DNA from 3 places in the Neisseria brasiliensis genome. Region 1 is predicted to be linked to each of the others. Evidence: predicted binding sites of a transcription regulator. Region 1 holds the regulator's gene; each other region holds the start of a gene.

Region 1 (10,170 bases):
CCAAGCCGATTTGCCTTTAGGCGTAATTGAAGAAGTGCGCGAATATTGTTTCGGCGGCTTTGAGGGCGACTTGGTGCAAAACGTGCATGGCCTGATCGCGCAGCATCGCGGTTTTCCATCGATAGAAACCTGGCTCGAAGCCTACCGAACCGGCAAGCATCATCTGCTGGCCGAAACTGTGAGCGAATTAGATCCGTTGGGTTTGGCTGAAAATGAAGCCCAATTTATGGGTCGTCTGAAAAAAGGCTTGGATATTTTGCGCCAACAGTCACCCATCGATGGCAAAGTTTTGCTGGTGTCGCATGGTATGGCGATTACAGGAATATTGAAATTGATTGATCCGCAGTCAACTTTATATAGAAGTGTCGAAAATGCAACAGTTTCACGGCTTTGGTTTGGAAATGAGGGATGGAAAATCGGATCGATTGGAGAGAGTTTATCCGAATAAAATAAAAGTTCAGATTAAATGAATGTATAAATTAAATAAATTTATCCAAAATCCAATCGTGATTTGCTTGAAATAAAATGTCTAGTTTATAATTTTATGTGAATTAATCTGTTAGATGTTAAAGATATTGTAGAATTTTTTTGAAATATAATTTGTAAAGCAGATATATGATGGCTTGTAAGAATTATTTCATAAATAATTAATAATTATTACATCTCAAGAATACCTGATTAAAAAATAAAATAAATTAAGCAGGCTTAGTCTATCTATAATAAATACTGAGTAATTATTAAGTTTCTGAAGAAATTACTTCGAAATAACTTAATTTTTATAGTGAATATACCCTTATATATTATGGCGTGAGTATTTTTATTATCGGTATCTATTTTAGATAAAAGGTTTTAGATTGTCAACGTCATATTGCAATAAATATTAGGGCATATTCTAAATATCAGTGTTTTTATCAGGGAGATAATTATGAAACACACAACGCAAATGACGACCAAAACATTAGTTGCTGCTTTATTGGCAGCCGGTATGTTTTCTTCAGTAGCCCATGCTACTGATCTTAATTACGTTAAAGTAAATGATAATGGTGAGTTGAACCGCTCAACTGAAGCAGCAACTCGTTATTCTGTTGCAGTAGGTATTCAAACGACTGCAGAAGGTTTGAGCTCAGTAGCGATTGGTTCCGATACTGCGGCCAATGGTGAAGCCGCAGTCGCATTGGGCGCATTGTCTGATGCTCAAGGCATTGCAGCTACTGCTTTAGGCCAAGGCACTCAAGCCACTGCAAATGCAGTTACTGCGGTAGGCCTTCAGGCTGCAGCCAGCGGTAACGGCAGCACAGCAGTTGGTTCTGTTTCAACTGCCAGCGCTTCAGCTGCAACAGCATTTGGTTCTGGCTCGGTGGCTTCTGCAAATAACGCCACTGCCTTGGGTCAAGGCGCCCAAGCCAGCGGCAGTAATGCTGTTGCAGTAGGCCAAAAAGCAGCTGCTTCTGAAGTGGCAACTACTGCGATTGGTTCAGGTGCAGTAGCAAGCGGTAAATACGCAACGGCAACAGGTACGGCAGCGACTGCTTCTGGTGTAGCCAGTGTTGCTTCAGGCCTGCAGTCAAAAGCTGAGGGTGGCTCATCAGTTGCTATTGGTCGTGGTGCGGTAGCGACTGAGAATTATTCTGTTGCTTTGGGTTCTGCTTCTAAAACTGAAGCAGCGGTAGGTACAACTCAAGCTACGGTAAACGGCGTAACCTACAGCGGATTTGCCGGTACAGCTCCTGTCGCGACTGTTAGCGTAGGTGCCGCAGATTTCGAGCGCACAATCACTAATGTTGCTGCGGGTCGTATTGAAGCAACCTCTACAGATGCCATCAATGGCTCTCAGTTGTATTTGGTTACTAGGGCGTGTCCTCAATTTAACTTAGCATGAATAATAGAGCAAGCCAAGTAAAGCATCGATTTAAAATTACGAGCTAATTTCTCATAGCGAGTAGCAATACTACGAAACTGCTTTAATCGTGCAAATGCATTCTCGACTAAGTGGCGTAATTTATAAAGGTAGCTATCAAAATCAGGGTTAGTTTTCTTGGCATTTTTACGCTTTGGTATAATAGCTTTCATACCGTGTTCTATCGCTTTATCTCTGATTTCTTGCGAGTCATACCCTTTGTCAGCGATAAAATACTGGGCTTCTTGTATGACTTCTATCAAGTCGTTTGCAACTTGACTGTCGTGCACGTTACCCCCAGTGACTTTAAAATCGAGCGGATTTCCATGCGAGTCCACACATAGGTGTATTTTTGTCGTGTTTCCGCCACGGCTTTGTCCAATTGCTCTATCGAAACCACGCCGAGCTCCACTTGCATGTTGATGACACCGTACATAACTTCCGTCGATGAATACCCATTCTTTGTCAATTTCTTTTCGTAGATCAAAAAAAATTCTGCCACAAGCCTTTTTTAGACCATCGGTTAAAGCGGTTATAAGCGGTTTTCCATGACCCTAGCTCAATAGGTATGTCTCGCCATGGTGCACCTGTTCTTAGCTTCCATAGTATGGCTTCCATCACGGTACGGTCGTTCTTCCATTGATGACAGCCGTGCGCTTTCATGGTTGTTTGTAATTGTTCCCATATGTTGTCAGTTATTGCGGTTCTCGCCATTGTTTGTGTTTGCCTATATTTCGTTGGAATATAGGGTTAAAATAGGGCTCTTTTGGGCTTATTCAAATTAGGGACACGCCCTAATCAGTTGAGTAATGCTATTAATACTCAGGTTGTTGCTGGTGAGAATGTGAGCGTTACACCATCGCTGGATGATGATACTGGAGCTACTAAGTTTACTGTTTCTGCCAACAGTTCTACCACTAAAGCAGGTTCTGATTACATTACTGTAACATCTGAAACTTTACCTTTGGATAAGAATGATCCAAACAGTGCCACCAACACCACTTACACCATCGACTTGGCACCAACCACCAAACAAGCGATTGACCGCAATGCGACTGCTATCAATGGTTTGAGCGACCGCATTGACGATATGGAAGATGACTTGCGTGCCGGTATTGCGGGTGCAAATGCGTTGGCATTCTTGCAACGTCCTAATGAGGCCGGTAAGAGCATGGTTTCTGCGGCAGTGGGCGGTTTCCGTGATCAGCAAGCATTGGCCATCGGTTATGCGCGTAATTCTGATAACAACAAATGGTCTATCAAAGCCGGTGTCGGTGTGAACACCCAGAAAGATGTGAACTGGGGCGGCAGCGTAGGCTATCAATGGTAAAACCTGAGGCCGTCGCTTCAGACGGCCTGTTAACAGAATACATAAAGGAAAAATCATGAAATTATCAGCAATTGCATTACCTGTAATCGCCGCGTTGGCCTTGGCTGCCTGCGGTAACTTGAGCAATGTGACTAAAGAAGGCACCACCGATAATCCGGTATGGCCTGATCCTGCGAAAACCACTTTCCGTCATAACGGTACTCAAGACGGCTCTTGGCCAAATTGGGACAATGTGCGTCAAATCGAAGCGGGCATGAACAAAGACCAAGTCTACAATCTGATTGGTCGTCCGCATCATCAAGAAGGTTTGTATGGCGTGCGTGAGTGGGATTACTTGTTCAACTACCGTGAAAACGGCGAACACAAAACCTGCCAATACAAAGTTTTGTTTGATAAAGACAAAAATGCACAATCATTCTTCTGGAATCCTGAAGGTTGTGGTCCTAAAGAAAAAGAGCCTGTACGCGAAGTGATTATCCGCGAAGTGGTGCAAACACCTGCCCGTATCCGTCAATAATCGGATAAGCAATCAAGGCCGTCTGAAGATTCAGACGGCCTTTTTGATGACGGATAATGTAAGAAAATGGTCACAAAGGCTTGACAGGCATAAATCCCACTACTATAATACACAGCTTATCGGGTCGTTAGCTCAGTCGGTAGAGCAGCGGACTTTTAATCCGTTGGTCGAAGGTTCGAATCCTTCACGACCCACCAGATAAATCAAAAAAGCCATCGTTTTCGATGGCTTTTTTGATTTATGTGCAAGTTAAAAGCGTGGGCTGGGACTGTTGCTAAACGCCTTTAAAAGCCAGTGCACATAAAAACTGCCGTCATTTCCACCTGTGTGGGAATGACGGCAGTTTTGGTTGTTATTAATGGTTCATCAGGTTTTGTAAAGGTCTCTGCTTTTTAAAATCTAATCCATCAAAAAAGCCGTCTGAAAACTGTTCAGACGGCTTTTGTTTAATTTGACTGGCTTTATTCCACCACAATTTTCGGGAAGCGGCTGCTGAAGTCTTTGCCTTTATCGGCAATAGACAAAGCCAGTTGGAACGCTGCGTCGGTGTAGATTTTTTCCACTTCGCCGTGGTTTTCCAATAATGCGGCGGCTTGGCCGTTATCCATTGCTTCGCGCACCGGCAGGCTGAGCGGCAGTTGGCCGAGCAATGGCACATTCAGACGGCCTGCCAAATCTTTGCCACCTTCAGTGCCGAAAATGGCTTCGCTGTGGCCGCAGTTGGAGCAGATGTGTACCGACATGTTTTCCAATACGCCAAAGATAGGGATGTTTACTTTCTTGAACATATCCACTGCTTTGCGCGCGTCAATCAGGGCGATATCTTGCGGCGTGGTCACAACCACAGCGCCGGTTACCGGAATTTTTTGCGACAGGGTTAATTGAATGTCGCCGGTGCCCGGTGGCAAGTCGATAAACAGGTAATCCACATCGTCCCATTTGCTTTGGAACAATAATTGCTGCAAGGCTTGGCTTAACAATGGGCCGCGCCAAATCACGGCTTGGTCGGTGTCCATCAGAAAACCGATCGACATCACTTGAATGCCGCTTTCGGTGGTAATCGGCACCAGTTTTTCGTTTTTGGTATCTGGTTTGCCGGCCGATACGCCCAGCATGGTTGGTTGGCTCGGGCCGTATAAATCGGCATCTAACACACCAACACGCGCGCCCATACGTGCCATGGCGGTGGCCAAGTTGGCGGTGGTGGTGGATTTGCCCACGCCGCCTTTGCCGGAGCCGACAGCGATGATGTTTTTTACGCCCTTGATGGTGGCCACACCCGGTTGCACTTTGTGTGTGCCGACCAGGGTGTCGATGCTCAAATGAATGCCGGTATCGCCGGTGAAGCCGATGATGGCTTCCTGAATGCGGTTGGCCAATTCATTGCCGATGTGCAAAACGGGATAGCCGAATTGCAAGGTAATGTGCAGGCCGTCTGAATCATGGTTGACGCTTTTGATGGCATTTTCACTGCCAAGCGTGCGTTGTGTGTGTGGAATGGCAACTGCTTGCAGGGCAGTCTGAATCTCTTGGATATTCATAAATCTCTCGGTATGAATGGAATGTGGTGGGGGTTACAATTGGGCTGATTACGCTAAATTCAAGCGCTTCATCGGCCTGTAATGGCTATCGCGTATTTTAACAGAGCAGATTTATTTGTGCTGGGCATCGAGATTCTTTCAGACGGCTTTTAACCTATATTTATGCGGCAAGAAGTCGGATGGTAAGAAAAGTTAAGATGACATTTGGGCTTATTTTCTCAATATTACATTAATGAATTGAAATGTAGTCTTGTGTAATATGCTTTGTAAAGCTATGAAATATAGGCTTTGGTGGTTGGATTATCGAAAACGATTGTGCTATTGTAGAGCCATGCATTCAGTTGACCCGAATCGGAATGCGACACTAATTCAATATAAACAAAGCAGAGGAGACTCCTATGTTACATTATGCAATCGTATTTTTCGTGATTTCGATTATTGCTGCGGTATTGGGCTTCGGTGGTATTGCTGGTAGTGCCGCGGGCATTGCAAAAATCTTATTTGTCGGTTTCTTGATTTTGGCGGTATTGTCGCTGATTTTCGGCCGCAAACGCTAAGATAAAATGATAAAAAAACCATTCTGTTGAATGGTTTTTTTATTTGCATTGGGGGAATGAAAGAATGTATCCAATCATCAAAAATGCCGTCTGAACAGTTTCAGACGGCATTTTTTATCAGGGTTTATTCTTGTTCGTCGCCAACCACATCGGCAGGGCGTGGGGCGCGGGCATCGTTGCTTTTCTCTTTATGCTTCAATACTGCGCGATCCAATTTATCCATCAGCACATCAATCGCGGCATACATGTCTTGTTCTACCGCTTCAACGTGCAAATCTTTGCCGGCCAAGTGCAAATCGGCTTCGGCTTTTTGATTCACTTTTTCAACCGAGAGGGTAATGGCCACAGAAATCACATTGGCGGCATGGCGGTTGATGCGTTCCAATTTTTCAGACACATAGTTTTTAATCGCTTCGGTAACATCAAAATTCAGACCGGTAATTTTCAGGTTCATAATACAACTCCTTCGGTGAGTAAATCCGCCAACGTGACGGACATGAAAATCTTGTGTTCAGCCGATAAGCTTGCGCTTGTGCGCAGGTGGAATATCGAGCGACTCCCTGTATTTGGCGACGGTGCGGCGGGCGAGTTCAACGCCTTGTTGTTTTAAGAGCTGCACCAAGGCTTCATCGGAATGCGGCTTGTGCGCGTTTTCGCTGTCGATCAATTGTTTGAGCATGGCTTTTACCGCGCCTTGGCTCACGCCTTCATTGTTGCTGTCGGTGCTGACTGCCTGTGTGAAGAAATAGCGTAACGCAAATAAACCGCGTGGGCAAGCTAAATATTTTTGGTTGGCGGCTCTTGAAATGGTGGATTCGGCCAGCTCCAATTCGGTGGCGGCATCTTTGAGCAGCATGGGCACGAGGCCGATTTCGCCGAAGATGAAAAAATCTTCTTGTCGCTCAACGATGTATTCTGCCAAGCGGATAACCGTGCTTTTGCGCAATTCCAAGCTGTCGATTTTTTGGCGTGCTTCGTTCAGCTTTTCTTTCCATTCAGGTGAGGCACTTTCGATTTCTTGTAGTAGCTCAGTATATTCGCGGTTGATTTGAATTTTTGGCCAAGCGGCTTCGTTGAGGCTGATTTTCCAGCCGTCTGCCGTTTCTTTAACCCACACATCGGGCTGGATGTAGGCAGTCGGTTCGGCAGAGGCAAAACCGTAAGCCGGATAAGGGTTGAGTGAAGCAATCAAATCCAAGGCCGTCTGAATGGTTCGCGGCGTGGATTCGGGATACATTTTTTGGAAACGCTGGATATTTTGCTGACGGTTTTTGCCCAGTTCGTCAAATGAGCTTTGTATCAGGTGGCCGGCTAGTTGGCGCTCGGGCGAGGCAGGCAGGCGCATGAGTTGCAACAGCAGGGATTCGGTAATGTCGGTGGCGGCCACGCCGGGTGGATCGAAAGTTTGCAGGATGTCGAGCGCGTTTTGCAAATCGTCTTCATCCAGCATCCATTCCAGCGGGGTGTGGTCGATCACTTCCGACAGGCTGTCGGTGAAGTAGCCTTGTTCGTCGAGAAAATCAATCAGAATGTGGACATGCGCGGCTTCGGTTTTGGAAAGTGGGTGTTCGCATACTTGCGCGTGCAGATAAGCGTTGAAATCTTCTTCTTCGGCAACATTGAGCCAAGCATCTTCGGCATCGTCGCCGCCGATTTGGTTGCTGCGCGGTAGGGCTGCGGAAAGGCTGTTGTTGAACTCGGCTTCGCTAAATTCATCGGATTCGGGGCGTTCGAGCAAGGGATTTTCCTGCAGCCAGTCTTCTATTTCGCGCTCAATGTCTTGATTCGACATCTGCAACACGCGCAAGGCTTGTTGCAGCCTTTGATTGAGCTGCTGGGTTTGCTTGAGTTTTAAGCCGAAATTGGGATTCATAGGATAAGTAAGTTACGTTTTGTTTTATTGTTTTGGCAGTCAGGCTTTATCCACCGTGTGTGCGCGGTGGAACAGAAAAGGCCGTCTGAAATAAGTTACCACAAAATGAGCGTGGTTACTATTTTTCAGACGGCCTCTTTTAATATTTATCAAACAAGGGGCGTTTTAAAGACATCAGTATTTGAAGTTTTCGCCCAAGTAAACCGCACGCACTTTTTCGTCGTTGACCAAGTCGTCCGGCTTGCCCGAGGCCAATACCGTGCCTTCGCTGATGATGTAGGCGCGGTCACAAATGCTCAAGGTTTCGCGCACGTTGTGGTCGGTAATCAACACACCGATGCCGCGTGATTTGAGAAAGGCGATGATTTTTTGAATATCGATAACGGCCAAGGGATCCACACCGGCGAAAGGTTCGTCCAGCAGAATAAAACGCGGTTTCATTGCCAAAACACGGGCGATTTCCACGCGGCGGCGCTCACCGCCCGATAAAGACGGTGCAGGGTTGTGGCGCAGGCGCTCGATGTTCAAATCGGCCAATAATTTGTCGATTTCGCCATCGATGCCGCTTTTGTCTTTCATGCTGATTTCTAAGATGGCTCGGATGTTTTGCTCGACCGTCATTTTGCGGAAAATCGACGCTTCTTGCGGCAGATAGCCCACGCCCAAGCGTGCGCGTTCGTGAATCGGTAGGTGGCGCAATTCTTGGCCGTCGAGCGTGACGCTGCCGCCATCGGCGGCAATCAGGCCGACAATCATGTAGAAGCTGGTGGTTTTGCCCGCGCCGTTGGGGCCGAGCAGGCCGACCACTTCGCCGCTTTCGATTTCAAGCGAGAAATCTTTCACGACTTGGCGTTTTTTGAAACTTTTTTGCAGGCCCTGGGCGACAAGGCGGCTGGCTTGTGCAGTCATAATCTGTTCTTTAAACGGAATCAAGGTAGGATAAGCCGTCTGAAAGCTTGGTTCAACCAATCATTCAGACGGCCTCAGCTTATTATTTGGTTGAAGTCGGTTGAATCACCACGCTCACGCGACCGGATTTGGCTGGTGATTTTACGCCGGCTTGTTTCGAGCCGCCGTGAATGGTATAGACTTCGGTGCGCATGTTGTAGGTAATCACCGCGCCTTGGGCGACATCGCCGCCGCGCTGCACTTTGGCATTGCCGGTGAGTTTCACTAAGCCGGTGGCCGAAGCGTATTCGACTTGGTTGCCTTGGCCGTTGACTGTACCTTTATTGCCGTCAAGCTGCTGGCTGAAGCGTACGGGCGAGCCGTTGGCTTTCATCAGCTGGTCGCCTTTGTCGTTGCGCGACACGGTCACGTTGGCGGCATTGATGTTCAGCGTGCCTTGTTTGATGATGACGTTGCCGCTGAAAGTGGTGGTTTGGTTGGCTTGGTCGAGCGAGCCTTGGTCGGCTTCGATTTGAATCGGTTGGCGGCTGTCGCTTTGCAACGCGAAAGCAGGCGCACTGATCATCAGAGCAGACAATGCGGCGGCTTTAAAGATTTTTGGCATCATAAATCGTGGCTTTCACTTTTGATGGGAAATTGAGTAAACCCTTGGTGTGGTCATAAGTCATGCCGACTGAGGAGCCGTGGGATTGACCGTAGGCAAATTCAACCGGATGCTCGGTTTGGGCAAACTGGGCTTGGGTGTCGACATGAATAAATTCGGTTTTGACCGTGCCGGCAGGGTGGGTGCCATCGGCCGGCTTGGTCAGCAATACTTCTTTTTGGAACACGGCGACGCGCGTATCGGTGTTATACAGGCCTTCTTTGCCTTCCACTTGATACGCTAGCTTGCCTTGCTGGTGTACATCTAATTTAGGTGATCGGAAGTGCACGTCTTTACTGTTGGGCAATTGGAACGCTTCAGTAGCGGTGAAATGTTCTTGCAAATTACCTTGCTCGTCAAAACGCTTGCCTTCCATGCCGCCCATCCAATATTGCGGCTCATCGGGATTGAGTTGCACTTCTTCCGTTTGAATCTCGCTGATGCGGCCGAGCCAAGCCGACAGGCCGCCGAGTGCGACGGCCAGAATCAAAGGAAAGGCCAAGCCGTATTGCCATCTTATTTTCATTTAATATACTCGTCCAAAGCAGGCTGCAAGGTGCCTTGTGCCTGCATAATCAAATCGCACACTTCGCGCACTGCGCCTTTACCGGCAGGGCGTTGGGTGATGTAGGCCGCGTGTTCGCGCGTGAACCAGTGCGCTTCAGGCACAGCCACCGGCAAACCACAGCGCACCATCACCGGCAAATCGACCACATCATCGCCGACAAACGCGCATTCGTGTTCCGCCATGCCCGCTTGCTCGCGCAATTGGGCATAGGCCGCACGCTTATCGTGGATGCCTTTGAAATAATAGGCAATGCCCAATTGCTGCACGCGAATGCCGACCGATGGCGCATCGCGGCCGGTAATAATGGCCGTCTGAACGCCGCTGGCTGCCAGCAT
Region 2 (10,170 bases), 690 kb from region 1:
TACTGCTTCTAAAGCCGCCACCCAATTGCATATGCACATTACTCCATGCCGTCAACAATTGCGCCTGTTGCTGAGCCTGATTCATTCTTAATTGAACAGCCTCATCCTGCTGCTTCAACACCGACAAACCATTTTCCAAACCTGCTTTCACACGCCCTTGCGCTGCGCGTACTGATTTCTCCGAGGTTTTCAGCATTCTCTCCCATACCGGCTTTTGCGCTTGCAAACTTTGATAATCTACAATGGCATCGGCCGATGCGCGCATGGCGTTTAAAACCGCCTGATCATACACAGCCACCTGCTCATTGTATTGCGCGCGCTTACCAGCCAAACGGGATTGCAAGGCACCGGAAGTGAAAATCGGCAGATTCAGCGCCGGCACGACGCCTAACATACCAGAGGCTTTGTTCCGCACCACATTAAACGCATCAATATGACCTAAACCGGCCAATACTTTCAATTCAATATTCGGATAAAACTCAGCTTCAGTTGATTTAACCTTATGCAGGCGCGCGCTTAACAGGGCTTTTTGCGCCGCCACATCCGGACGTACTGCCAATAAATCGGCATGCAATTTACCCACCGGCAACACCGGTGCATTTGCCAGCTTTTCCGGCGCAGAAACGGCTAAACCCATCGGCGTGGTACCGGTTAATGCAGCCAAGCTGTGGCGCACTTTCAGCTGCTGTTGCGCTAAGGTCAGCTTTTCCAACTCCAATTTTTGTTGCGCCATTTCAATCGGATAAACCGATTCAGACGGCATCAATTTCGCACCAATCCGACGCTTAACCAATTGCAACATTTTGTCGGATAAAGCCATACGCTGCTCAATCAACGCCTGCTGTTCCGCCAAGGCCTACCAAGCAAAATATTGCGCCGCTACCGCATGCGCTAAGGCAATCCGCGCCTGATGTGCTTCATATAACACAGCCTGACGCTGGCCTAAAATTGAGGTCAATTGCTCACGGTTTTTTACCCCAGAAATCAAAAGTCCAGCTACCTTGCACCACCAAATTGGCCAACAACAATTGATTGTCTGTTTTGCCCCGTGTAGTCGGCCTGACAACAAGCGCAACGCATTAACTAATTCGACTTGTGAAAAACTCATTGTATGCTCTCTTATTCAGATGGCTAATTTGTTTTGAATAAAGCAGGATGAATAATGACATATTCATTTACCTTAATATACCAGATACTTACTTTTCAACACTATATTAATTCAGCTGATTATTTTTCTAATGAAAATCTGATAATCGGTTTACCCAAATTACAAACGGGTTGCATTATGCATAATTACATCTGATTAACCGCAATAATAACCGATAATCTTATTTTAAATGCATGACTATTACATAAATACACTATCTCTTAAGAAATATAATTGTCATATAAATACTCTAGTTTAGAAGCACAATCCGTATATTAGTTCATTCAACGTGACACTATTTCATCATTCTTCCCTGCCAACTTGAAATTAAACCCCCACACAGAAACAAATTTTTATATTAAAATTAAAGGTTACGTGGTTCGAAAACCTCCCACATTAAAAAACTAAGGAAATCAAAAATGTCCCGCAACACCGAAGAGCTAAACGGTATTTCCCTATTGGGTAACCAACACACCCAATACCCCACCGAATACGATCCCAACATCTTGGAAGCATTCGACAACAAGCATCCCGGTAACGATTATTTCGTCAAATTCATCTGTCCGGAATTTACCAGCCTGTGCCCAATGACCGGCCAGCCGGATTTCGCTACCATCTATATCCGCTATATTCCGCACATCAAAATGGTGGAAAGCAAATCACTGAAACTCTATTTATTCAGCTTCCGCAACCACGGCGATTTTCATGAAGACTGTGTCAACACCATCATGAAAGACCTGATTGCACTAATGGATCCGAAATACATCGAAGTTTATGGCGATTTCACCCCACGCGGCGGCATTGCCATTCATCCTTTTGCCAACTACGGCAAAGCCGACACCGAGTTTGAAAACTTGGCGCGCAAACGCCTGTTTGAACACGACGCACACTAAACCCATTTTAAAAGATCCCATATCCTTTTCAGACGGCCTCATCATGCAAACAGGCCGTCTGAAAGCCGTTTCCGAAAGAAGCTCATGTATCAATTTACCCAAGCACAACAGAAAAAAGCCCTGTTTTGGCTCGTTTTATTCCATATTCTCATCATCGCTTCCAGCAATTATCTGGTGCAGTTCCCTTTTGAAATTTTTGGCGTGCATTCCACTTGGGGTGCGCTTAGCTTTCCGTTTATCTTCTTAGCCACCGACCTGACCGTACGCATTTTCGGCTCACACCTAGCCCGCCGGATTATTTTCCGCGTGATGTTCCCTGCCTTATTGCTCTCTTATGTATTTTCCGTTTTATTCAGCCAAGGCAGTTGGACAGGCTGGGCATCGTTGGCCACATTCGACACCTTCGTCGGCCGAATCGCCCTTGCCAGCTTTGCCGCCTATGCGCTCGGTCAAATGATGGATATTTTTGTATTCAACCGCTTACGCCGTCTGAAATCATGGTGGGCTGCACCAACTGCATCAACCTTAATCGGCAATGCCTTAGATACATTGGTTTTCTTCGGCGTCGCCTTTTATGCCAGCAGCGATGCCTTTATGGCACAGCATTGGCCGGGCATCGCCTTTATTGATTACTTATTCAAACTCGCCATCTGCACCCTGTTTTTCCTGCCTGCTTATGGCGTAATTCTGAACTTCCTCACCAAGAAACTCACCACCTTGCAAGCAAACCATGCCGATAGCTCCGCTACACTGGTGGCACAAGAATAAAGTTAGGCCGTCTGAAAATTTCAGACGGCCTCTTTTATTTTTAAAACAACAATGCCGTCTGAAACTTTTCAGACGGCATTGATATAATTGGCCTCGCCAACAGGAATCGAACCTGTATTTTACGCTTAGGAGGCATACGTTCTATCCGTTGAACTATGGCGAGCGCACTAAACTTTTCCGGCAATAAATGACAATATCCCTGCTGCAATCAGCGGCCCAACAGGGATACCACCGAAAAAAGCCACGCCGGCGATGGTGCCGATTAACAAACCGGTTACTAAAATTGGTTGGCTGCTCATCAAAGGCACGCCATGTCCGGCAATCCACGCCACAAAAATACCGACAGCAACTGCAGCCAACATTTTAAAATTTAGAAAGGCCGCAAGGTTAGGCAGCTGCACTTTGCCCGAAACCAAAGGGCTTAATACGCCGATGGTCAGAAAAATAATGCCGACGCTCAAGCCGTATTTCTCCGCTAAAGGAATGTATTTTGCCAAGGCGGTTTGTTGCATCAACAATAAGACAATCGCAGAAATCGTAATCGAATTATTGTTGCTCAACACGCCCAGCAAAATCAGCGCCACCAAAAAAAGCGGAATAAAACTGAAATTCATGTCACGCTCTTTTTAAGACACACGTGCCAATGACTCTTCAGCAAGCTGACGCATGGCTTCGGTAATTTCGCTTTGCGGCAAAATATCCAAACACGCAATCGCTTTTTCAACTGCCTTACGTGCCTCGCTTACTGAATACGGCAACGCATCTGAATTAACCACATGATGATGGATTTTCTCAAAATAGCTGCGGTCGGCATTTTCCAAAGCATGGCGCACATCGTTCGCCGCTTGCTCCGAACCATTACGCATCAGATAAATCAGCGGTAAAGTCGGTTTACCTTCAGCCAAATCATCGCCAACGTTTTTGCCGATTTCTTCGGTTTCACCCGAATAATCCAACACATCATCAATAATCTGGAACGCCGTGCCGACATACATACCGTAATCTTTCAACGCCTGCTCTTGCTCCGGCGTGGCTTGACCCAAAATCGCACCAACTTGCGCCGCTGCCTCAAACAGCTTGGCCGTTTTGTATTGAATCACCTGCACATATTCGGCTTCCGTAATATCAGTGTTGCCGATATTCATTAGCTGCATCACTTCGCCTTCAGCAATAATGTTGGTTGCGTCTGCCATCACTTCCAAAATCTTCATGCTGCCCGAGCCGACCATTAATTGAAATGCGCGGGTATATAAGAAGTCACCCACCAACACTGCCGCCGCATTGCCAAACAAATTATTAGCGGTTTTACGGCCACGGCGCAAATCACTCTCGTCCACCACATCGTCATGCAGCAGCGTTGAGGTATGGATAAATTCCACCATCGCTGCCAGCGAATACAGTCTCTCATCATCATAGCCCACGGCCTTACCCGCCAAGATGGTGATAATCGGGCGCAGTCGCTTGCCGCCGGCGCTGATGATGTAGGTACCGATTTGGGAAATCAGCGCCACATCCGACTGAACGGCTTGATTAATCACAACATTGACTTTGGCTAAATCGTCAGGCAGATGACGTTGGAAATAAGGCAGATTTTCGAGCATGACCGGAATTTCTAGAAAATTATTAAAAGAGAGTGTTGCATAAAAATATCATAATCCAGCGCGCGATTATAGCAGCAAAGACCGTTTTACACACCTTTCAGACGGCATTTTCATCACAACAGAAATAAACTTTGACAAAACAGCAAAATACACATAAAATTCAATGTTTCGCACATGGGGTGCGAATGATTTAACCATAATTCTCATGGAGTTGAGTATGTACGCGGTCGTAAAAACCGGCGGTAAACAATACAAAGTTACCGTTGGCGAAAAATTGAAAGTAGAACAGATACCAGCCGAACTCGACAGCCAAATCGAACTGAACGAAGTTTTGATGATTGCTGACGGCGAGTCTGTAAAAGTAGGCGCACCTTTTATCGAAGGCGCAAAAGTAACAGCTAAAGTAGTGGCTCACGGTCGTGGCGAAAAAGTCCGCATTTTCAAAATGCGTCGTCGCAAACACTACCAAAAACGCCAAGGCCATCGCCAAAATTTCACCCAAATTGAAATCGTGGCAATCGCCTAATTTAACACAAGCTAAGGAGTATTCAACATGGCAAGTAAAAAAGCAGGCGGTAGCACCCGCAACGGTCGCGACTCAGAAGCCAAACGCTTGGGCGTAAAAGCCTTCGGCAGCGAACTGATTCCGGCAGGCTCTATCATCGTTCGTCAACGCGGCACTAAATTCCACGCCGGCGACAACGTAGGCATGGGCAAAGACCACACTTTGTTCGCTAAAGTTGACGGTTACGTAGAATTCAAAACCAAAGGCGCGTTAAACCGCAAAACTGTAAGCGTTCGCCCTTACACCGGTTCTGAAGAGTAATCCACTCAAATAAAACCGCTTCTTACTCAGAAGCGGTTTTTTCTTATCTTTAATTTCCTACTTCCGCCGCGTTAATTTATATTAACCCTCTGAGACCTTTGAAAAACCCTAGATTTGAGTACAGTTCAAAGTTGTAGCAGCGAAGAAAGCGAAGACATATCACAAAGATAGGCAAGCTTTCGAGCAGCGCACAACGAAGAAATGTGCCAAAGATAGGGATTTTGCAAAGGTCTCCAGCTTTCTTACTCAGCAAGTATTCCTGCCCCTACCTTGATAATCCACACTTGATATACATTAAAGCCCACGTAAAAACTTGCATACCGAATGAATCTTTGCTTTATTCTATAAGCAATTTTGCTATAATTTATCAATTATTCTGGATTACCCCTCAACTGCCAAAACACAGTACACTTAAGGCCGTCTGAAAATAATCCACAGCCATTACAATAAAGGATACCTCCATGAGCTTACACAGCGATATTCTTGTCGTCGGCGCAGGCCCGGCCGGCCTCAGCTTTGCCGCAGAACTGGCAGGCAGCGGTTTAAAAGTAACCCTTATCGAACGCAGCCCACTGGCCGTGTTGCAAAATCCGCCATACGACGGCCGAGAAATCGCGCTCACCCACCTTTCCCGTGAAATCATGCAACGCTTAGGCATGTGGGAGCGTATTCCGGCAGACGAAATCTACCCATTACGCGATGCTAAAGTATTAAACGGCCAATCCGATTACCAACTGCACTTCCCACAGCCCACCCAAGCACGCGGCGAACCGGCAGACTGCTTAGGCTACTTGGTTTCCAACCACAACATCCGCAAAGCCGCGTATGAAGTGGTCGCCACACTCGACAACGTCACTATTCTGACCGAAACCAACGTCAAAGACGTCAAAGTATCCGATCAAGAAGCGCAGGTCATCCTTGAAAACGGCGACACCCTGACCGCACGCCTGCTTTTGGCCGCCGACAGCCGCTTCTCACAAACCCGCCGCCAATTGGGCATTTCATCTGATATGCACGATTACAGCCGCACCATGTTTGTCGGCCGTATGAAACATACCCTTTCCAACGACCACACCGCCTATGAATGCTTCCACTACGGCCGTACCATTGCCCTGCTACCGCTGGAAGAACACATCACCAACACCGTTATCACCGTTGATGCCGACAAAACCGACTCCATCAAAGCCTTAAGCAATGAAGAATTGGCCGCGATGGTCAAAGCCCAATTAAAAGGCCGCTTGGGCGATATGGAAGTAGTCAGCACATTCCACAACTATCCGCTGGTCGGCATGATTGCCCAACGTTTCTACGGCAAACGCAGCGCCCTCATCGGCGATGCTGCCGTTGGCATGCACCCCGTCACCGCGCACGGTTTTAACTTAGGCTTATCCAGCGCCGATATTTTGGCCAAACTCATTTTAGAAGCCGAACAACGCGGCCAAGACATCGGTTCAAGCACCCTGCTGGAAAAATACAACAGCAAGCACATGCTGCACGCCCACCCGATTTACCACGGCACCAATATGCTGTTGAAACTCTTCACCAACGAAACCGCCCCAGCCAAAATACTACGCGGCTTGGTGTTGCGCGCCAGCAATAATTTTCCACCGATTAAGAAACTGATTACCAAGCAGTTGACTGGTTAGGAAATTAAATAATAGTAAAAGGCCGTCTAAAAATTCAGACGGCCTTTTACTAAAGCAAAAATATTTTCTCTAAAAAATAAAACGGGATAAAAATAAAGAGCCATTAAACAAAAAAAATCTTTTAGGTTTAACCAAACTAAATCTGGTTACTCTTTACAAGATACTGGCAAGAAATAAGGATCCATAGTACCACTACATCCCCAAATAGTATTGCCTTTTTCATTTTTTCCTGTATTTTTTGCAAAACTCGGGATTAAATAAACCTCTGTATTTTGAATAGGTGTAGCAGCAGCTGTACCAATCTTTGCAACAATCGTCCCATTTTCTTCAACTCGCACTACCTTAACATAATGCCCGGCATCTGCTTTTTCTGAAACAGTAACAGAAATGGGTAAACTCCCCTTATCTGCAAAAGCTTCTTCAATCTCAGATTTCATACTTGCTGCCAACATAATCCCTTCAGCCACTTGCGCACGAGCGACATAATTTTGATAAGCAGGTAAAGCAATCACAGCTAAATACCGATAATAGCAATCACAATCATCAGCTCAAGCAGAGTAAAGCCTTTTTGCTGCAACGCCCTAATTAACCCCATTTTCATTAAATTCAATCCTAAGAATATTTATTTTTCTTATTTATCATATCAAATTATTAAAAAAGCGGAGAAAAATCCCCGCTTTTTTAGCATCATAATTAACGACAAGATGATGGCAAGAATTTAGCTGGTAAACCATCTTTAGCACCTGATTTACAAGTCCAAGAAAATGAACCAGCTTCTTGCTTAGGCACTAAGATAACTGTCTTCCCTTTAACATCTTTATTTACACCAGCAGATTTCATAGTTGCAGTAATAACACCATCTTTGCCTTCTACTGTTACTTTTGCAGTATATTTACCAGTAATAGCAGTAGCATCTGCAATACCAGCATCTTCATTTTTAGTAGGCCATTTACCTTTATCAGCATAATATTCTACTACTGCAGATTTTTGACCTTCCATCAAGCCAATAGCTTCAGAAACTTGGGCACGACCAGTATAGTCTTGGTATGCTGGCAGAGCGATTACGGCCAAAATACCGATAATTGCGATTACGATCATCAACTCGATCAGGGTGAAACCTTTTTGGATTGCTTTCATTTCATTAACTCCAGTTAAAAATTTGTGAATAATAGGTTGTGTATTATATTTTAAAAATCCGTAATGCGCTTGGCACTTTCGTTTACTGCGTATGAGTAAAACCATAAAGAAGAAGGAATATACAGCTTCCGACTCAGTATCCGTTGCGCTTCAACTTTGCCGGACATTTTATATCAAGCAACAGACGTGCCAATTTTTAAGAAATCTTAAAAATTTCTCACATTTTATTAAAAGTTATTGTTTTATCAGGCTGCGCCGTAAAACTTCGCCGTTCACGGCGGAGATATAAGGCGCGGACTGCGTAGCAGTCCTAAAACCGTTGATATTCAGTTAATCAGGCGTTTTCTGCTGTTCAATATACTGCCGAATAATCGTAATCGGCGCACCACCACAGCTACCTGCAAAATAAGACGGCGACCACAACGCACCGCCCCATAATTTTTGTTTGATGCTTGGATAATTTTTCTGTCTAATCATGCGGCTAGATACACCTTTCAAGCTGTTCACCAGTTTTGAAATAGACACTTTGGGCGGATAGTTCACAAGTAAATGAACATGGTCATCTTCGCCGTCAAATTCCACCAGTTGCGCTTCAAAATCGGTGCAGACGCTCTCAAAAATACCGCGCATATCGTCCAAAATTTCTTTTGTGAACACTTTTCGGCGATATTTTGCGACAAATACCAAATGTACATGAAGATTAAAAACAACGTGCCGACCACGTCTTAAATCAGTTTCTTTTTCCATAGACCAAGTGTAAAATTGCTAAAAATTCCATTATCCATGAAATCATGTTAATACTCAAAACATTCAAATTTGAACTGATGCCAAACGGCGAGCAAATCCGCAAAATGAAACAATTTTGCGGTTGTTCGCGTTTCGTATTCAATCGTGCTTTGGCGTATCAAAACGAACAATATCAACAAGATAATTCGTTCAAATTTAGCTACACCAAAATCGCAAATTTGCTGCCTGAATGGAAACGAGAATTAGACTGGCTAAAAGACTGCCACAGCCAAGTTTTGCAGCAAAGTTTGAAAGACTTGGAAAGCGCATTCAAAAACTTCTTTGCCAAACGCGCAGATTTCCCCAAATTCAAACGCAAAGGCGAAAAAGACAGTTTCCGCTTTCCGCAAGGCTGTAAATTGGAGCAGCAAAATAATCGTATCTATTTGCCCAAAATCGGTTGGGTGCGCTATCGCAACAGCCGACACGTTTCAGGCAGCCTGAAAAACGTAACCGTATCGCAAAAATGCGGTAAATGGTTTGTATCTATGCAAACCGAAACCGAGCAGGAAATCGCGCAGCCAAACGGTGGCGAAACTGGGATTGATATGGGTGTTGCCAAATTTGCAACATTGTCCAATGGTCAGTTTTTTGAGCCAATCAACGCATTCAAAACGTTGAAAGGCAAACTAGCAAAACTGCAAAAACAGTTCAAACACAAAACCAAATTCAGCAAAAACTGGCAGAAACTGAAAGCAAAAATCAGCCGTTTGCACCACAAAATCAGCAATATCCGTAAAAACTACCTGCACCAAATCAGCAGCGCAATCAGCCAAAACCACGCGATTGTGTATGTGGAAGATTTGCAGGTGGCGAATATGTCCAAATCCGCTAAAGGCAACGCCGTGCAGCATGGAAAAAACGTTGCTGCCAAATCAAGCTTAAACCGTGCGATTTTAGACCAGTCTTGGTTTGAGTTTCGCCGTCAGTTGGACTATAAGCTGTTGTGGCGCGGTGGGCATTTGGTGGCTGTTCCGCCACAAAATACCAGTCGTTGTTGCCCAGCTTGCGGACATACTGCCAAAGATAACCGTCAAACACAGGCAAACTTTGAATGTGTGCAATGTGGCTATCAAAACAATGCGGATATTGTGGGTGCAATCAATGTGTTAAAGCGCGGTCAAGAGATTTTGGCAGCGCAAAAGTAAAATGAAGTTTCAGGGCAGGACGTGCCCGTAGCGTCTGTGAAGTGAACCGTGCAGTAAGGCGGTCAGCAGCAGAAACCCACCGAAGCGATTTGTGAATGGCTCAATGCCGTTCACAAATCGCCGTAGGAATTCCCTCCCTTCAGGGAGGGAAGGACGTCAAATAATAATTATACATTTTTAAATTTCAGACGGCCTAAAATATCCGTGCTTAAAGCTGA
Region 3 (10,170 bases), 190 kb from region 1:
TTGCCAAATTTGCAACATTGTCCAATGGTCAGTTTTTTGAGCCAATCAACGCATTCAAAACGTTGAAAGGCAAACTAGCAAAACTGCAAAAACAGTTCAAACACAAAACCAAATTCAGCAAAAACTGGCAGAAACTGAAAGCAAAAATCAGCCGTTTGCACCACAAAATCAGCAATATCCGTAAAAACTACCTGCACCAAATCAGCAGCGCAATCAGCCAAAACCACGCGATTGTGTATGTGGAAGATTTGCAGGTGGCGAATATGTCCAAATCCGCTAAAGGCAACGCCGTGCAGCATGGAAAAAACGTTGCTGCCAAATCAAGCTTAAACCGTGCGATTTTAGACCAGTCTTGGTTTGAGTTTCGCCGTCAGTTGGACTATAAGCTGTTGTGGCGCGGTGGGCATTTGGTGGCTGTTCCGCCACAAAATACCAGTCGTTGTTGCCCAGCTTGCGGACATACTGCCAAAGATAACCGTCAAACACAGGCAAACTTTGAATGTGTGCAATGTGGCTATCAAAACAATGCGGATATTGTGGGTGCAATCAATGTGTTAAAGCGCGGTCAAGAGATTTTGGCAGCGCAAAAGTAAAATGAAGTTTCAGGGCAGGACGTGCCCGTAGCGTCTGTGAAGTGAACCGTGCAGTAAGGCGGTCAGCAGCAGAAACCCACCGAAGCGATTTGTGAATGGCTCAATGCCGTTCACAAATCGCCGTAGGAATTCCCTCCCTTCAGGGAGGGAAGGACGTCAAGGAAGATAACCTTCTTATTTATTTATTATCAGGGATATTTGGTAGTGAGTTAGCCAAATATATTACTGAAAATAACCGAACGATAAAAGTTCCACCTATCTTGCTGTATGCCGTATGTTTTTCATTGGTCTACAGTATAGCTGTTGGTTTTTCGGCTATCGTATACTTATTAAAAGGATATGAGATTGCATGGAAAGGTATCGGTATTTTTAGTATGTCGGTCAGTTTTGTTATCAGTATTTGTATCTATTTTCTAGATAAGATTAGGGGTAGTAAAAGAGAATAATCTAAGGTTGTCATGTTAACTATAGCAAGCGTAGCAACTGTATTTTTGCCTGACGGGGTTAAAAATACAGTTGCTACGTCCGCTTAATGACAATATCCCTACCGCCCCGCCCGATTTTCAGATTCGGGGTTACGCTGTTTGAAGAATTATTAAGGAAAGGAAAGTGATGAACTATGCCGGTTTTTGGCTGCGCTGTGCGGCCAATTTGATTGATTGGCTTATTCTTATGCCCGTCATTCTGTTTGCGCTGTATCTGATTTACGGGGCGGAGTATTTTACCTATGTTCCCCAAGACGGCAGCCTGTTTTATTCACACGGTTTTGCCGATGTGTTTTTCAATTATGTTTTCCCCTTTTTATGTACGCTGTTTTTTTGGCTGAAATTCTCCGCCACGCCGGGTAAGATGTTGTTGGGCTTGAAAGTGGTGGGTGCGCAGACAGGGAAAAACATCGATTTTCGACAGTCGCTTATCCGCTATATCGGTTATATTGTGGCTATGATTCCGCTATTCTTGGGCTATTTTTGGGTTGCTTTCGACAAGCGCAAGCAGGGCTGGCACGACAAGATGGCGGGGACGGTAGTGGTGCGCGTAGGTAAGGTTGGCCGCCAAAAGGCGGAGTAACCGTACCTGCGTGTTCTAATCATTTGCGGTTTTTGTTGGGTTTGCACCCTGACTTACCTGCTGCCCTGCAATAGCTTGTATTCGGAAAAGGCCGTCTGAAAACATTGTTTGATTTTTCAGACGGCCTTTGTCAAAGGAAAATATTATGAAGCACTGTCTTTTAATCTGTTTATGCCTGCTGCCGTCCATTACCCATGCCGCGCTGCCGCACGATAATCCTTTGGCCTACGGCAAAATCAAGGTGCAGAGTTGGAAGACAAAACGTGATTTCAATATTGTGAAGCAGGATTTGGATTATTCTTGCGGCGCGGCTTCGGTGGCGACGCTGCTGAATAATTTCTACGGGCAGAAGCTGACGGAAGAAGAAGTGCTCGACAAAATGGACAAAACGCGCGAACGGGCTTCGTTTGAAGATATGCAGCGGATTCTGCCGGATTTCGGTTTTGAGGCGAAGGGTTATGCGCTGTCGTTCGAGCAGTTGGCGGCTTTGAAAATTCCGGTGATTGTGTATTTGAAATACCGTAAAGACGACCATTTTTCGGTGTTGCGCGGTATATCTAAGGATACGGTTTTGCTGGCCGACCCGTCGTTGGGGCATATTTCGATGGGTAAAGCGCAGTTTCTTGATGCATGGCAGACGCGGGAGGGAGATTTGTCGGGGAAGATTTTGGCTGTGTTGCCTAAGGGCATGGACATTCAAAGTAATGCTGCGTTTTTTACGCGGCAGCCGAAGCGGCAGACTGAGTTTGCGGTAACGCAAGTGAAAAGCCGCAGGGCAGATTAAATCAGGCCATATCAGGAAAAGGCCGTCTGAAAATGTAGTTTTTCAGACGGCCTTTTTCTTTTTGATTTACGTCATGAAATCAGTATTCAGTTGAAAAATTTCATTTTAATAAATATAACCTTATTGAAACAGAATATTTTGATCTCGGCATGGTTGCATGATTTGTGCTAAATTTATGGTGAAATTTTGCTGAAAATTTTCTTATCTGTTTACATTTTATCAATTGAAAGGTGACAAATGGACGGTTGGACTCAAACCCTCAGCGCGGGGACGCTGTTGGGGATTGCGGCAGCGGCGATTGCGCTGATTTTGGTCATGATTGTGAAATTCCGCATTCATGCTTTGGTAACGCTGGTGTTGGTCAGCTTGCTGACGGCAATTGCCACCGGCTTGCCAATGGGCAATATCGTCAATGACGTGTTGGTGAAAAACTTCGGCGGCACGCTCGGCGGCGTGGCCTTGTTGGTCGGCTTGGGCGCGATGCTCGGCCGTTTGGTGGAAACATCGGGCGGCGCGCAATCATTGGCCGATGCCCTGATCCGTATGTTCGGCGAGAAACGCGCCCCATTTGCCTTGGGCGTGGCTTCGCTGATTTTCGGTTTCCCGATTTTCTTTGATGCCGGCTTGATGGTGATGCTGCCGATTGTATTTGCCACCGCACGCCGTATGAAAGCGACTGTGTTGCCGTATGCGATGGCGTCGATTGGTGCATTTTCGGTGATGCACGTTTTTCTGCCGCCGCATCCGGGGCCGATTGCCGCTTCTGAATTTTATGGCGCCAACATCGGTCATGTGCTGCTGATTGGTTTGCCGATTGCGGTGATTACTTGGTATTTCAGTGGTTATTTGTGGGGTCAGATTTTAGGCCGTAAATTTAATGTGCCGGTGCCGGATTTCCTGAGTGGCGGTGCACAAGACAACGATACGCCGAAAGAGCCTGCTAAAGCGTCAACCATTATCGGCATTATGCTGATTCCGATGCTGCTGATTTTCTTGAATACCGGTTTGGCTACTTTAATCAGTGAAAAAGTGGTCAGCGTCGATGAAACTTGGGTACAAGCATTGCGCATGATTGGTTCGACACCAATTGCCCTTTTGATTTCCGTATTAGTAGCTTTGTATGTGTTGGGTCGCAAACGCGGTGAGAAAGCCACGGCTTTGGAAAAAACCATCGACGGCGCGTTGGGTCCGGTGTGTTCGGTGATTCTGATTACTGGCGCGGGCGGTATGTTTGGCGGCGTATTGCGTGCCTCCGGCATCGGTAAAGCGCTGGCCGACAGTATGGCCGATTTGGGTATTCCGGTGTTGCTCGGTTGCTTCTTGGTGGCTTTGGCATTGCGTATCGCGCAAGGTTCTGCTACGGTGGCCTTAACCACTGCCGCAGCCTTGATGGCGCCTGCGGTGATGGCGGCCGGTTTCAGCGATTGGCAATTGGCTTGCGTGGTATTGGCCACGGCAGCCGGTTCGGTGGGGTGCAGCCACTTTAACGATTCTGGTTTCTGGCTGGTTGGTCGCTTGTTGAATATGGACGTACCGACTACCCTGAAAACATGGACAGTCAACCAAACCCTGATTGCCCTGATTGGTTTTGCCTTGTCGGCATTGGCCTTTGCCATTGTTTAAGGAGAACAACATGACTGTACATTTTGTAATGATGGGCGTATGCGGCTGCGGTAAAACCACAGCAGCCTTGTCGCTGCAGAAAACCTTGGGCGAATGCGCCTATGCCGAAGGCGACGAATTTCACACCCAAGCCAACCGCGACAAAATGGGCGCTGGCATTCCGTTAACCGATGAAGACCGCTATCCGTGGCTGGGCAACCTGCGTGATTGGATGACAGAGCAGGCGCAAGCCGATGCGGTGTATTCGATTGTGACCTGTTCTGCGTTGAAAAAACAATACCGCGATATTTTGCGCGGTGCAGAAGGCAAAGTGGCCTTTATCCACCTAACCCCACCGCAAGCAGTGAACCTCGAGCGTATGATGTCGCGTAAAGGGCACTACATGAAGGCTGATATGCTGGATTCGCAATTGGAAATTCTGGAAGAGCTTGAAGCCGACGAATACGGCGTGAAAATCGATAATCCGGGTTCGCCGGATGCGGTAGAAGCCGATATCATCGCTTGGGTGAAAGCAGAAGGCTTGTTGCCGAACGTGTAATTCATCAATGCAAAGTCTCAGGCCGTCTGAAACATCGTGTTTCAGACGGCCTTTTTTATCGATTCATTTTATAGATTCATTAGAGCAACAGATTAAAACAGCTTTTGCGAATCCAACAGCAGCGTCACCGGCCCGTCATTGCACAGCGTCACCTGCATGTGTGTTTGAAAGCGGCCGGTTTCTACGGTCAAACCGTGTTCACGCAGATATTTTGCAGTAAGTTGATACAAAGCATCGGCTTGGGCAGCAGGGGCAGCATGCGAGAAAGAAGGGTGGCGGCCGCTGCGGGCATCGGCATATAAAGTAAATTGCGACACCAATAAAACCGAGCCGCCGACATCTTTAAGCGACAAATTCAGCTTGCCATTTTCGTCTTCAAAAATACGCAGATTGGCGGCTTTATCGGCAATGTAGCGGGCATCGGCTTCGGTGTCGTCGTGGGTCACGCCCAGTAAAATCATGAAGCCGTTGTCGATTTTGCCGCTGGTGTCGCGGCGGTTGTTTTCAACAATATCGACTTGGACACGGGTTACTTTTTGAATCACTGCGCGCATGATGTTCCTTTGTAAAGTTTTAGGGCCGTCTGAAAGCCAGTATGGGATAATCTTTTAATAAGTGCGAAAAACGCATCATAAAAGATAAAAAGAGTGTTGAATAGAAAAAGGCCGTCTGAAAAACTGAATTTCAGACGGCCTTTTTCAATGCCTTAATGCATCATTGTTGGTTGATGCCGTTGGCTTTCAGCAAGTCGTCAATCTGACGGCGTACTTTTTGCTGCTTAGCCTGTTGCGCCAATTGGTTGCGCACCAATTCAAACGGTTGCGCCTCAGGATTGCGCTCGACTGCGCTGAGTTTAAACAGATAAAACTGATCTTGTAGTTTCACCGGCTGATGCGTCACATCACCACGGCTCATCGGCTCAACAATTTCAGCCATGTACGGCGGCAATTGTTGCGGCATGATGAATTCGTTGAACGCTTGTTCCGGATTCGGATAACGCTTCATCAAATCATCAAACGACAAGCCTTTACGCAGCAATTCCAGTGCAGCGTGGGCTTCTTGCTCGCTCTTGAAGCTCACTTGCTGCAATTTAATCATGCGCGTTTGCTGATCGTAGATTTTATACAAATCGTTGTCGTCAACAGTGGTGTTGCGTTCCAAATATTGCGCGTATTGCGTGGCGTAAAACTGGGCTTCCATGGTTTGGAATTGGTTTTGCACTTCGGGGTCTTTATCCAATCCGACCTTGATAGCCTCGTTTTTCAACACTTCAAACGTTTGCAACTGACGCACCACATCCTTGCGGATGGCCGCGCCATCCGGCTTGGATGTTTGGTTGGGATGTTGGTCGGCCTGACGCAACACTTCTTTCACCATGCTGTCGATGCGTGCGGCAGGGATTTCCGGTGCTTTGGCAATTGCCAATCCGGCCACCGCTGCGGCCACAATGCCGGCAACCGCCGTTTGATACTTCATCGTTTACTCCGTTGCTGAATTATTTGGCCGGTTTGATGTCGGCTTTTTGCAGCAGCGATTGCACTGAAGCATCAATGCGGGCAGCTTGCAAATCGCGGCCGATGTCGTTTTTAGCCTGATCGTAAGTTGGCAGGGTGATGTTGCGGCGGTCGTTTACATAGAATACGCCGTAAAGATTGCCGTTTTGCAATGGCTTGGCAGTCACACCGCCTTTTTTCAGGTCTTTTACTGCGTCATACAAAGGTGGCGCAGATTGTTGCAAGTCTTTCAGCGGTACATACGCATTCGGAATGCTACCGCTTTGTTTGGCTTGCGGATCAATCGAGTATTGTTTCACTACGCTGCTGAAGCTTTTCTTAGCTTTCAAATCGGCGATGGCTTTTTCGGCATCGGCGCTGTTGTTGGTCACGATTTCGCCCAATTGCACTTCTTGCGTGCCTTTGTAGAATTTGCTGAAGTCGTCGTAAGCGGCTTTAACGTCTTTTTCCTGCACCGGATTTTGTTTGGCCACATGGGCGGCATAGGCTTGGCCTAACAATTCGCCTTCAAATACGGCCCATTCAGTTTTGAAGTTGGCTTTTTTGGCTGCGCCGCTTTTATTGGCCGCATCACGCGCTTGTTGCAAGGCTTGTTTGTATTCCGCGCTTTGGTCTAATTTCAAGCGTTTCGCTTCTTGGCCGACCACGGTGGAAATCACTTGGCGTTCGGTCAGGTTGCGGCGCAGAGCAGGGGTATCTTGCACTTGTTTGTTTTCAGCGCGAATCGCTTTCACTTGCGCATCAATCACGCTGCTGTCGATGGCTTGGCCGTTTACGGTCACTAAGGTTTGCGCCAACAGGTTGCCTGAGGCAAGGGCGAACAATACGGCCGAAGCAAAATAGGTTTTTTTCATAAGTTTCTCAATTTGTTGTTAAATCAGTTGAAATATTCATCAGGGGTAGCCGCTTTGATGCTCAAGGCATGAATCAGGCCGTCTGAAAATAAATCGTTTAATAAGGTTTTAACCATGCGCTGGCGGTTGAGACGACTGACATCGTGAAAGGCTTCGCTCACAATTAATATTGCATAATGCCCACCGCCTTTGTTGCCCGCGTGGCCGATGTGGAGATGGCTTTCGTCTTCAAACTCAAAAAGCTGGTAATCCAAGCTTTTCAGACGGCCTTCAATTTCTGTCTGCATATCCATGATTACAGGCCGAACACCGGTTTAAACGGTTTGATTAAAATTTCTTCATACACGCCGGCATCGACATAAGGATCTTTTTCTGCCCATTCCTGCGCCGCATCCAGCGATTCGAATTGCGCAATAATCAGGCTGCCGGAAACGCGTTCCGGATTATCCGGCAAAGGATTTGGGCCGGCGGTCAGCAAGCGGCCTTCGGATTTTAAGGCTTCCAAACGTTGCAAATGGTCAGGGCGCGCCGCCATGCGGGCTTCGTGTACGTCGTCGCCATCAGTGGCCAATAACATGAAATATTGCATAAATGTATCCTTTTGATGAATCGGTGTCGGCAAAACCCGATACCGCAGATTAGGCTTCAGACGGCATAAGAGAAAAGGCCGTCTGAAAGTATTTATCTTATCACAGCTCAAGCGCTTGTATGAAGATTCTCATTTTATTATTCTTAAGTAAGATAGCAATCAATTTTAATGAATAGCTATCGTTCATCATACAAACCTGCTTAGGCTTTTGCATCTTTTTCGTTATTGCTCGCATGCGGCTTTGCATTCGGATGCACGGTATTTGCACATTTTAAAGATTCAAGCATTTCAGACGGCCTGTTAGCTAATTAAGCAGGTGATTATTCCAATGTATTTGCAAAAAGGAAACGATAGTCGCTATAAAGTTGCAATTTTCCTGTCAATTTTTAACTTAATTTATCAGATGACTTGGCAGACAGGTACTTTAGAATATATCATCACGAGATACACAGTTTAAGCACGGATTATGCAGACGCGCTGCCATTTCAAACAGGGGATTAAGTTTTGAAAAACCACCATAAAATTAAATTAATCGTCGCTTCCGTGGCATTGATGACGTCATTTAGTGCCATGGCCGGATTGGGCGGGTTAAATGTTCATTCACATCTGGGCGAACCTTTCTCAGGCACCATCACCGTCACCGGAGATGAGGCTAAAGCCTTGCTCAACGGTGGTAAAGCTTCGATTTCCAACGGTAATCTGCGCGCCAGCATCCGCAAAAGCGGCGGCGACAAAGCCGTGGTTAATATCCGCTCGTCTAAGCCGATTCAAGATCCCGTATTGATTTTTCAGGTCAGCGTCGGCTCACAATCGCGCGAATACACCGCCATCATCGATCCGACAGGCTACAATTCTAAAACCGACAGCGCTGCCACCCGTGTACACAAAAACAATCAAGTTAACCGAGTAGAAGCTGCCCCGGCCGCTACGTCGGTTGACCGCCAAGCTGCCCGCGAACGCATTAATCGGGCCATTGGCAGCAATAATACACCGGCCGCCCGCAACGACAAGCCGGTACGCCGTGCTGCCAATGACACCAAAGCTGCCAAACCAAAACCACAACAACAATACAGCGGTATCGTTTACGGCAAACGCCACTTGGTACGTCAAGGCGAAACCTTAACCGGTATTGCCAGTCGTGTTCGTCCGCAAGGTATGACCTTGGCGCAAACAGTTCAAGCTTTGGTAAACGCCAACCCGGATGTATTCATTAATAATGATGCCGACCGCATGTTGGCCGGTAAAATATTGAGCATTCCGAATCGTGGTGAATTCCAAAACTATGCCAACCAAGCAGATCCAGCGGCCAAGCCGGTAGAAAACCAACCGGCAACTGCGACGCCAACCGAAGCGCCGGCAGAAACACCTGCGGCAACTACCACTACGCCAGCCACTACTGCCGAACCAACGGTACCAGCTGCCGATCAAGCTGCTTCTCAAGCAGAGCCTGCTGTAGCGGCTGCTTCTCAAGCGGTTGACAATGCAGCTGCTATCGCTGCATCAGAGCCGGCCGTAGCCTCAGAAGCCAGCGCAGTAGAGCCTGTTGCTCCGGCAGTAACCGAACCTGCCTCACCACAAGAAGAAGTCACCGACTCCAGCGATAACAGCTTATGGCGCTGGTTGTTGTTGGGAGGTGCAGCATTAATCGCTTTGTTCTTCTTGTCTAAATTATTGGGTAAACGCAAAGCCGAGCCTGCAGCAGAATCTGTGCAGCCGGTAGCCAAAGAAGAAACATTTACCCCTGAAGCCTACACGACCGCATACAAACCATTGCCTGAATCAGAGCAACCTGTTTCCAATGCGGCCAAAACCGCAGCGACTGTAGCCGGTGTCAGTGCAGCAGCCACAGCAGCGGCCGCCTATGTAGCTAAGAAACCGGATGACGAATTAGAAGTAGAAGACGATTTCGGCGACGATATCTTCTTTACTGAAGTGCAAGAAGCGCCGGTTGCCAAACAAGGTGATGTCGATGTGGACTTAAATACCATCGATACTGCTCAAGCTGCGATTGTATCCGGTGCAGTGACGCTTGATGAAGAAACCGAAAAACGCCGCAACGCCGATTGGGACAGCATCGAATCCACCGAAAGCGTTTACGAGCCAGAGCCTGAAAATCTGTATGCTTCCGCTGAAGCTGTTGTGATTGAAGAGCCTGCTGCGCCGGTTGCCGATGCTTTCGTCACAGAGCAGCCGTCTGAACGCGAATCTTGGGATTTTGAAGTAGAAGAAGCCAAGACTGAAGTTAAAGAAAAAGAATGGGATTTCTTTGCTGAAGATGCTAAGGTTGAAACCGAATCAACCGATAGTAACTTGGCTACCGTAGGTACCGCTGCTTTGGTTGCGGCCGGTGCGGCTGCAGGTGCAAAAGCGCTGGCAACGGAAGCTGATAAAGCTGATGATGAAGCACCTTTGGAATTCGTTCAGCCAGAAGTAGAGCCGGAGCCGGTGATTGATGCCACTTTTGAGCCAAGCCCTGAGTTGCGTGATGAAGCTGTCGAAATAGAAATGGCGGCCGAGCCTGAGTTATTTGATATTCAGCAAGCCGAAGCCTTGTCATTCCAAGATGCGGAAGAGTTTAATGTTGAAGTAGCGCAAGTGGCTGATGCT

What was found. Region 1 encodes sigma-54, which starts transcription at its own class of promoters, with help from an activator protein. Its sites were predicted from a motif close to CTGGCACGCTTCATGCTT; they were not measured.
Region 2: a site for sigma-54 is predicted at 8,194-8,211, ahead of GJV52_RS07695 (pilin). Genes of this name have one in related genera too.
Region 3: a site for sigma-54 is predicted at 2,598-2,615, ahead of GJV52_RS03190 (GntP family permease). Genes of this name have one in related genera too.

What each region holds. Positions count from the first base shown of each region.
Region 1 is NZ_CP046027.1:819,146-829,315, reverse strand. It holds gene GJV52_RS04175 (histidine phosphatase family protein) at 1-448, shown strand, start outside; gene GJV52_RS04170 (calcium-binding protein) at 926-1,879, shown strand; one part of gene GJV52_RS04165 (IS5 family transposase) at 1,861-2,409, opposite strand; one part of gene GJV52_RS04165 (IS5 family transposase) at 2,411-2,611, opposite strand; gene GJV52_RS13200 (YadA C-terminal domain-containing protein) at 2,742-3,227, shown strand; gene GJV52_RS04155 (outer membrane protein assembly factor BamE) at 3,283-3,744, shown strand; tRNA gene GJV52_RS04150 (tRNA-Lys) at 3,866-3,941, shown strand; gene apbC (iron-sulfur cluster carrier protein ApbC) at 4,206-5,285, opposite strand; gene GJV52_RS04140 (DUF1328 domain-containing protein) at 5,684-5,842, shown strand; gene hpf (ribosome hibernation-promoting factor, HPF/YfiA family) at 5,967-6,296, opposite strand; gene rpoN (RNA polymerase factor sigma-54) at 6,354-7,715, opposite strand; gene lptB (LPS export ABC transporter ATP-binding protein) at 7,890-8,624, opposite strand; gene lptA (lipopolysaccharide transport periplasmic protein LptA) at 8,707-9,231, opposite strand; gene lptC (LPS export ABC transporter periplasmic protein LptC) at 9,212-9,793, opposite strand; gene GJV52_RS04110 (KdsC family phosphatase) at 9,790-10,170, opposite strand, start outside.
Region 2 is NZ_CP046027.1:1,505,613-1,515,782, reverse strand. It holds gene GJV52_RS07745 (TolC family protein) at 1-853, opposite strand, end outside; gene GJV52_RS13265 (hypothetical protein) at 857-1,108, opposite strand; PreQ1 riboswitch class I at 1,517-1,561, shown strand; gene queF (preQ(1) synthase) at 1,567-2,040, shown strand; gene GJV52_RS07735 (7-cyano-7-deazaguanine/7-aminomethyl-7-deazaguanine transporter) at 2,125-2,808, shown strand; tRNA gene GJV52_RS07730 (tRNA-Arg) at 2,897-2,971, opposite strand; gene GJV52_RS07725 (DUF441 domain-containing protein) at 2,976-3,422, opposite strand; gene ispB (octaprenyl diphosphate synthase) at 3,435-4,409, opposite strand; gene rplU (50S ribosomal protein L21) at 4,627-4,935, shown strand; gene rpmA (50S ribosomal protein L27) at 4,963-5,235, shown strand; gene ubiM (5-demethoxyubiquinol-8 5-hydroxylase UbiM) at 5,697-6,881, shown strand; partial or broken gene GJV52_RS13260 (pilin) at 7,028-7,476, opposite strand; gene GJV52_RS07695 (pilin) at 7,575-8,018, opposite strand; gene tnpA (IS200/IS605 family transposase) at 8,349-8,765, opposite strand; gene GJV52_RS07685 (RNA-guided endonuclease InsQ/TnpB family protein) at 8,810-9,952, shown strand.
Region 3 is NZ_CP046027.1:624,686-634,855, reverse strand. It holds gene GJV52_RS03210 (RNA-guided endonuclease InsQ/TnpB family protein) at 1-593, shown strand, start outside; gene GJV52_RS03205 (hypothetical protein) at 689-1,039, shown strand; gene GJV52_RS03200 (RDD family protein) at 1,206-1,661, shown strand; gene GJV52_RS03195 (C39 family peptidase) at 1,807-2,445, shown strand; gene GJV52_RS03190 (GntP family permease) at 2,683-4,068, shown strand; gene GJV52_RS03185 (gluconokinase, GntK/IdnK-type) at 4,079-4,606, shown strand; gene dtd (D-aminoacyl-tRNA deacylase) at 4,699-5,160, opposite strand; gene GJV52_RS03175 (peptidyl-prolyl cis-trans isomerase) at 5,321-6,082, opposite strand; gene GJV52_RS03170 (peptidylprolyl isomerase) at 6,102-6,974, opposite strand; gene GJV52_RS03165 (BolA family protein) at 6,998-7,267, opposite strand; gene GJV52_RS03160 (YciI family protein) at 7,270-7,563, opposite strand; gene GJV52_RS03155 (FimV/HubP family polar landmark protein) at 8,068-10,170, shown strand, end outside.